One region of the Bacillus sp. AK128 genome, then DNA from elsewhere that is predicted to be linked to it. Evidence: a T-box and tRNA genes for the amino acid it is inferred to sense, from the RefSeq annotation. Region 1 holds a T-box; the other holds one or more tRNA genes.
What was found. The T-box of region 1 lies ahead of proS (proline--tRNA ligase). A T-box ahead of a tRNA ligase gene usually reads a tRNA of that ligase, here a tRNA-Pro.
Positions count from the first base shown of each region.

Region 2: it has a tRNA-Pro gene. The T-box ahead of proS (proline--tRNA ligase) is inferred to sense a tRNA for this amino acid. The anticodon was not compared.

Region 1 covers NZ_CP096379.1:1,607,007-1,611,255, forward strand. The annotation lists gene M1D60_RS07880 (ATP-binding protein) at 2-1,696, opposite strand; T-box leader at 2,012-2,227, shown strand; gene proS (proline--tRNA ligase) at 2,337-3,773, shown strand; gene M1D60_RS07890 (LysR family transcriptional regulator) at 4,055-4,249, opposite strand, start outside.
Region 2 covers NZ_CP096379.1:4,453,446-4,457,694, reverse strand. The annotation lists gene M1D60_RS22265 (Tex family protein) at 1-852, shown strand, start outside; gene cmpA (cortex morphogenetic protein CmpA) at 942-1,058, opposite strand; gene M1D60_RS22255 (SprT family protein) at 1,152-1,613, shown strand; tRNA gene M1D60_RS22250 (tRNA-Asn) at 1,808-1,882, shown strand; tRNA gene M1D60_RS22245 (tRNA-Ser) at 1,885-1,975, shown strand; tRNA gene M1D60_RS22240 (tRNA-Glu) at 1,991-2,062, shown strand; tRNA gene M1D60_RS22235 (tRNA-Asp) at 2,129-2,204, shown strand; tRNA gene M1D60_RS22230 (tRNA-Gln) at 2,256-2,330, shown strand; tRNA gene M1D60_RS22225 (tRNA-Leu) at 2,332-2,416, shown strand; tRNA gene M1D60_RS22220 (tRNA-Leu) at 2,450-2,535, shown strand; tRNA gene M1D60_RS22215 (tRNA-Arg) at 2,603-2,679, shown strand; tRNA gene M1D60_RS22210 (tRNA-Pro) at 2,684-2,760, shown strand; tRNA gene M1D60_RS22205 (tRNA-Gly) at 2,778-2,851, shown strand; rRNA gene M1D60_RS22200 (16S ribosomal RNA) at 3,074-4,249, shown strand, end outside.

The sequences.
Region 1 (4,249 bases):
TTTATTCATAGCTTTTTATTAATGGGAGAGTTACAGTAAAAGTTGTACCTCTTCCAACTTGACTATTCACTTTTATCGTACCTTTATGATTATTAATAATTTTATAGGAGACCATGAGTCCAAGGCCTGTTCCTTTTTCTTTTGTAGAATAAAAGGGTTCGCCTATTCTCGATAGTAACCTTTTGGGCATTCCTGGCCCCTCATCGATAATGTCTATTTTAATTTGATCTTGAATCTTTTCCAACTGAATATAGATCTTGCCTTTATCCATAGACTCAATAGCATTTTTAACTAAATTAATAAATACCTGTTTTATTTTAATTTCTTCCCCTTCAATACATAAATCTTCCTCTGAATTATTTATTACTATCATATCAATATGTTTGGATAAGGCATCTTGCTGTAACCAAGTCTGAACATTCTTTAAAATTTTATGTATATGGATAGGCTTACTGTTTTCTCGGTAAGGTTTTGACAACATTAAAAACTCACTAGATACTTGTTCAATTTTATCGATTTCATCTTCAACAATCTTAAAATAGGATTCTTTACTAGGATTATTCTTAATTAAATGGATAAAACCTTTAATCGACGTTAATGGATTCCTAACTTCATGAGCAATAGAAGTTGCTAACTCTCCTGCTATGTTAAGCTTTTCGCTACGAATTAATTGTTGTTCCTTTATTTTTTTCTCGGTAAAGTCTAATAAGGTGTGTAAAGTAGCTTCTCCCCCTAAATACCAGGTTGGAATTGACTTCATTTGCAGAGTGAGAGTGTCTCCGGTATTAGTTATAAGGTTAAATTCTCTTATATTTACCTCTGAATTTTCAGGTTCAATTCCAGTTAAAAAAGGAGAGAGTTGTTGTTCTAATAAGTCAAGATTATTCGAAAAGCGTAAAGAATGTTTTCCTTCTTCATTCATAAATACAATTCTTCCATTTTTGCTAATAATGACGCCGATAGGGATTTCACATAGTAGGCTTTTATAAAATTCTTCGTTTTGATTCAATCGTTCATTCTGAACACTGATTAATCGATGATCAACTATTCCCTCCATTAAAAATCGACTATTTTCTGATTTTCTTTCTAGGTGATTGGTTTGATAAAAAGGTGAATGTACAACCTCAAAATCTGTCATCATGTATGAATGAACCTTGAGCATTTCATTCTGAATGGTAGAAGGTACCGTTAAACCGTCATAAGCACAAATACAAAGGAGTTGATGATGATGAAGGAATATGTCAGACCTAGATTCATATTCTCTTAGGTGAGATAGGTTAGCATGTGAATCTGGAAAAACAACATGGCCCCATATCCTTACCTTTAACCCGTTGCTTAATAATGAGTTTAGATGTTGGTGTAGTCTATCTATCGTGTAATCTACATTAAAAGATTCGTCGGTTAAATAGAAACGGTTTGCCTCCATGAAAATGATGGAATTTAGATCAGCCTCAGAAAAATTCATCGTATACAATTTATGTTTTAACTGGTTAAATCTTTCAACTGTATCAATAAAAAGGACCGTCTCACATTTGGTGATTCCATCCACAACAAATTCAATAACATTTTCGATATATTGCTCCTGATCGGTATAGGTATATAAGATATGACCACCATGTTGGCAAATAGATGAACTATTTAATAAATTCCTTAAGTTATTAGGTTGTTCTATGGTTGCTTTTTGATAATTTCTCATATATACCCCCCGTTTGTTCCTTTAAATCTATATAACTTATCTAATTAGAAAATTCACTTAACAATATTTACCCTATTCAGGACTTAAGTAAACCTACCGTTCGACAAAAAAGATAAAAATTAATCAACTTATGTATAATAGAAATAAAATGGGGGAAGATAAAACTCCCTCGTAGAAACCATACATCTAGATAAAGCCTGATTTCACAATAGTGAAGTCAGGCTTTTGTATTTTTGTGATTAAGATCATTAATTGAGAAATATCAGTAAGTAAGGATTGTATTACATGTAACAAATTGATATATTGATTTATAAATAATAATCAATGAAGTGACTAAGTAAATAAGAATTGTGAAACAGAAAATATAGCCCTGGCTGAAAGCTATATCACCCCTTCTTGTTGAACCCTACCACAGAGATGTTAGCTCAAACTAACCGAGTCGTTTCGTTACAAACGTTTGAGGACTTAATATTTTTTATTAATGTCGAACTAAGGTGGTACCACGTCTATAAGCATAAAGACGTCCTTTTTATAGGACTCTTTATGCTTTTTTTATTTGGTGTGACTATTGTTGATTATTTGCAGCTTTCGTTACAAAGCTTATTTAAAAAAGCTATTTCATTCGCAGGAGGAAAAGATAATGTCTGAACAAATGAAGGATTTTTCAAAATGGTATATTAATACCATTCAAAAAGCTGATTTAATGGATTATACGCCAGTTCGAGGATGTATTGCCTTTAAACCAGATGGTTATGAATTATGGGAACATATTCAGAATGAAATGGATAAGCGGTTTAAAGAAACAGGCCACCGTAATGCCTATTTTCCGATGTTAATCCCAGAGTCCTTCTTCCAAAAGGAAAAGGATCATATTGAAGGTTTCTCTCCAGAACTTCCTTGGGTAACAGAAGCTGCCGGAGAAAAGTTAGAAGAACGTTTAGCATTGCGACCAACTTCAGAAACTATGATTGGTCATTTGTATTCAAACTGGATTAAAAGTTATCGAGATCTTCCAGTTCTAATTAATCAATGGGCAAATGTATTTCGTTGGGAGAAGAAAACTCTACCATTTATCCGTACTTCTGAATTCTTATGGCAAGAGGGTCACACCGCTCATGTCGATGAAGAAGACGCACGTAAAGAAACGATGCAAATGTTAAATATTTATAAAGAAGTAGTGGAAGGATTACTGGCGATTCCCGTTTATGATGGGCAAAAGACACCATCAGAACGCTTTGCTGGGGCAATTGATACTTACTCCATTGAAGCCATGATGAAAGATGGTAAAGCGGTTCAAGCGGGGACCTCTCATTATTTGGGGACAAAATTTGCAGAAGCATTCGAGATAAAATATTTAAATAAAGAAAATAAACATGAATATGTCCATACAACCTCATGGGGTACCTCGACACGTTTAATTGGTTCGGTGATTATGGTTCATGGTGATGAACAAGGTCTTGTCTTACCACCAAAAATTGCGCCGACTCAGGTTGTGTTAATCCCAGTGGGGCCATGGAAAAAGAACCCTGTTATTATCGAAAAATTAGATGAAATCTTTACAGCTTTAAAAGATAGAGGAATTCGAGTTCGACTTGATGATTCTGATCAGTCTCCAGGCTTTAAATTTAATGAGTGGGAGTTGAAAGGTGTACCTGTTCGTATTGAACTTGGCCCACGTGATTTAGAAAATAACCAAGGTCTAATGAAAGCCCGTGATGAAGAGGAGAAAATAGCCGTGCCTTTAGAATCATTGGTTGAGAGTGTTCTAAAAGAACTTGACACCATGCAATCACGTTTATTCGAAAAGGCTAAAGCATTCCGAACCAATCATTCACACACGCATATCGATACAATCAAGCAATTAGAGCAACATCTAACAGAATCTGAACAAAATGAAACCATTCCTGGTTGGATTTTAGCAGGTTGGTGTGGAGATGATGCTTGTGAAGAAAGTGTAAAAGAAAACACTAAATTTACAACACGTAACATTCCATTTAACCCACCGACCACAAAGGAAACTTGCATTAACTGTGGGAAAGAATCAAAACACACAGTTTGGTTTGCTCGTGCTTATTAATTAAGCTGTGTTAAAGTACAGTGTTGATTTTTAGCAGAGTTGATTGAAGTGGAAGGACGCGAGACTCCTGCGGGGGAAGCGTGGTGAAGGAGACCCCGCAGGCGGTAACGCCGAGGAGGCTCCCGAACCCGCCCGCGGAAAGCGAGTGTCCTGGAACGGAAATCAACAACAAACATTAACAGAGCCATTAATTAAGATAGTGTATTTAGTATCCAAAATAATTTAGGCTTAGAGGAAATTTCCCTCTAAGCCTAGTTTTGTAATAATGTTTGGTAAAAAAACTACTCCATATCTTTTATAGATTTCCTTGCATGTACAATAAACTCAGCTACACCTGGTGAAATGGACTGAATATCCTTTAAAACAAATCCAATATTTCTTCTTTCAGCTGAAAGTAAAGGGATAGGCTTTAAATCCGAAAGATCTAGAGGAATTGAAAGCTCAGGCAGAATGGTTAACGCTATTCCCTCTCTTAC
Region 2 (4,249 bases), 1.9 Mb from region 1:
CGTCGACTTCAGGATCCTCTAGCAGAACTGGTTAAAATTGATCCTAAGTCTGTAGGGGTTGGACAGTATCAACATGATGTAGCACAAAAGAAACTAAGTGACTCCCTCTCCTTCGTGGTAGAGACAGCAGTAAACCAAGTTGGTGTTAATGTAAATACAGCCTCGTCCTCTTTGCTACAATATGTAGCGGGACTTAGTAAAACGGTAGCTAATAATATTGTCAAACAGAGAGAAGAAAATGGTAAGTTTACCGATCGAAAAGAGTTAAAAAAAATTCCGAGACTTGGTGCCAAGACATATGAACAGTGTATTGGGTTTTTAAGAATCCCAGAGGGAAATAATTTGCTCGACCGTACTCCTATTCATCCCGAGAATTATCAAGTGGTGAAGGACCTTCTTAAACAGCTTAATTCATCCATCTCAGATCTAGGATCAGATGATATGAAAATGAAGTTAGCGGAAATTGATGTTGTCTCTGTTTCTAAAGAACTAGGCATTGGAGAACTTACGCTTCGAGATATTTTAGATTCGTTAGCACGGCCGGAAAGAGACCCTCGTGATGAGCTACCGAAGCCTTTATTGAAAAAAGATATCTTGAAGCTAGAGGATCTTACAAAAGGATTAGAGCTTCAGGGAACTGTAAGAAATGTAGTGGATTTCGGTGCTTTTGTTGATATAGGTGTGAAACAGGATGGTTTGGTTCATATCTCTAAATTAAGTAAAGGATTCATAAAAAATCCTTTGGATGTTGTTTCAGTCGGAGATGTTGTAACCGTTTGGGTGGAGGATGTAGATTCCAAGAAAGGTCGAGTAGCGCTAACAATGCTTCCCCCAAAAGAACAGGAAAATTAATTTAGTTTTAAGTAGACATCTAATATGATTAACAAAGAAGCTAATCAGCAATTGTTGGTTAGCTTCTTCTCTATAGTATTTAAGTAAGGCTAATCTGTAAAATTCTTTTTTCTATAAAAGAACCAACACTGGTTTAATAGCTTAATTTGGTATCTGTTTTTTTCATAATAAGCTCGAGTCATTTGATTTTTTAACCAAATAGGCATTGTTCATACCTCCTTAGGCATTATAATGAAGGATGTATTACATAATTATGAAAAATGATGTGAATAGGTGCGTATATCAGGAGTGAATTATGTATGACAGATGATCAGCTGCAAATGTTAGTAGTAGAAATTTCCGATACTTATTTTAAAAGACCCTTTATTCACCGAGCGAGTTTTAATAAAAGGCTGAAAACAACGGGTGGACGCTATTTATTAGGTTCCCACGATATCGAAATTAACCCGAAGTATTTTGAAGAGTTGGGCATGGGTGAGCTTGTTGGAATTATCAAACATGAGCTTTGTCATTATCATCTTCATCTAATGGGAAAAGGATACAAGCATCGTGATGAAGATTTTAAAAAGCTACTAAAGCTAGTGGGGGCCCCTCGGTTTTGTTCTACCCTACAATCTACTCAACAAATTAGAAATGCTACATTTTTAGAATATGAGTGTTCAAAGTGTTCTCAATCATATAGAAGAAAACGAAGGGTGAATACGGAAAGGTATGTTTGTGGAAAATGTAGAGGTAAGCTCGTTCTTATTAATGGGAAATGAGTATTGACTGTCCAAATTAGTTGTGATAAATTATAGAAACGGTCGCTTGAGAAGAGGTAATTAAGTAAGAAAATTACCAAACTTAAACAAGTTGACATTAGTAAAAACCTGTTATATTATATACAAGTCGCTACTAAATAGCGAGATTGATAAAGATTAGTAATTAATGATGTATTACTAATTATAGTTGTTATTCCACCATAGCTCAGCGGTAGAGCATTCGGCTGTTAACCGAAGGGTCGTAGGTTCGAATCCTACTGGTGGAGCCAACGGGGAAGTACTCAAGTGGCTGAAGAGGCGCCCCTGCTAAGGGTGTAGGTCGTTAACGCGGCGCGAGGGTTCAAATCCCTCCTTCTCCGCCATACAATTTTAATAACGGCCCATTGGTCAAGCGGTTAAGACACCGCCCTTTCACGGCGGTAACACGGGTTCGAATCCCGTATGGGTCACTTTAATAATGGAGGGAGAAACAATTGTTTCTTTCTCCATTATTCCCTAAAAGACATTTTAAATATGGTCCCGTGGTGTAGCGGTTAACATGCCTGCCTGTCACGCAGGAGATCGCGGGTTCGATTCCCGTCGGGACCGCCATATAGTTATATCTATTTTCAAAAATGATAATTATTCACTTAAATTAAATATTGGGCTATAGCCAAGCGGTAAGGCAACGGACTTTGACTCCGTCATGCGTTGGTTCGAATCCAGCTAGCCCAGCCACGCGGATGTGGCGGAATTGGCAGACGCACCAGACTTAGGATCTGGCGCCGTAAGGCGTGGGGGTTCGACTCCCTTCATCCGCACCATTTTTCTTTGAGATTTAAACCTAAATTGCATATGCGGTCGTGGCGGAACGGCAGACGCGCTAGGTTGAGGGCCTAGTGGGGGTAACCCCGTGGAGGTTCAAGTCCTCTCGGCCGCACCAATCTTTGTATCTTGCAGAGATGAAACGAACGTGATAATTTAATATAACCTTCTTCAATAGAAGAGAGGCGCCCGTAGCTCAATTGGATAGAGCGTTTGACTACGGATCAAAAGGTTAGGGGTTCGACTCCTCTCGGGCGCGCCATAGACGGGAAGTGGCTCAGCTTGGTAGAGCACCTGGTTTGGGACCAGGGGGTCGCAGGTTCAAATCCTGTCTTCCCGACCATCTAATATAAGTATTGTGCGGGTGTAGTTTAATGGTAAAACCTCAGCCTTCCAAGCTGATGTCGTGAGTTCGATTCTCATCACCCGCTCCATTAAAACCAACTGGAAAAAATTATGCATTGAATAATATTAACTATTCATGGTATATTTAATTTCCGGTCATGAGACCAAGTTCTTTGAAAACTAAACAAAACGTCAAGCGTGTTGGTTTTATAACCAACGCAAAGTAATAAATTATTAAAATCTACTATTAGTTATTTTCGCTAACGTGAAGTAACTCAGTAGATTGCCGGTGTAATGAGCAATCAAACACTTTATTGGAGAGTTTGATCCTGGCTCAGGACGAACGCTGGCGGCGTGCCTAATACATGCAAGTCGAGCGAATCTCTTCGGAGATTAGCGGCGGACGGGTGAGTAACACGTGGGCAACCTGCCTGTAAGACTGGGATAACTTCGGGAAACCGGAGCTAATACCGGATAATTTCAGACACCTCCTGGTGACTGAATAAAAGATGGCTTCGGCTATCACTTACAGATGGGCCCGCGGCGCATTAGCTAGTTGGTGAGGTAACGGCTCACCAAGGCGACGATGCGTAGCCGACCTGAGAGGGTGATCGGCCACACTGGGACTGAGACACGGCCCAGACTCCTACGGGAGGCAGCAGTAGGGAATCTTCCGCAATGGACGAAAGTCTGACGGAGCAACGCCGCGTGAGCGATGAAGGCCTTCGGGTCGTAAAGCTCTGTTGTTAGGGAAGAACAAGTACCGTTCGAATAGGGCGGTACCTTGACGGTACCTAACCAGAAAGCCACGGCTAACTACGTGCCAGCAGCCGCGGTAATACGTAGGTGGCAAGCGTTGTCCGGAATTATTGGGCGTAAAGCGCGCGCAGGCGGTCCTTTAAGTCTGATGTGAAAGCCCACGGCTCAACCGTGGAGGGTCATTGGAAACTGGGGGACTTGAGTACAGAAGAGGAAAGTGGAATTCCACGTGTAGCGGTGAAATGCGTAGAGATGTGGAGGAACACCAGTGGCGAAGGCGACTTTCTGGTCTGTAACTGACGCTGAGGCGCGAAAGCGTGGGGAGCAAACAGGATTAGATACCCTGGTAGTCCACGCCGTAAACGATGAGTGCTAAGTGTTAGAGGGTTTCCGCCCTTTAGTGCTGAAGTTAACGCATTAAGCACTCCGCCTGGGGAGTACGGTCGCAAGACTGAAACTCAAAGGAATTGACGGGGGCCCGCACAAGCGGTGGAGCATGTGGTTTAATTCGAAGCAACGCGAAGAACCTTACCAGGTCTTGACATCCCTTTGACCTTCCTAGAGATAGGAATTTCCCTTCGGGGACAAAGGTGACAGGTGGTGCATGGTTGTCGTCAGCTCGTGTCGTGAGATGTTGGGTTAAGTCCCGCAACGAGCGCAACCCTTGATCTTAGTTGCCAGCATTCAGTTGGGCACTCTAAGGTGACTGCCGGTGACAAACCGGAGGA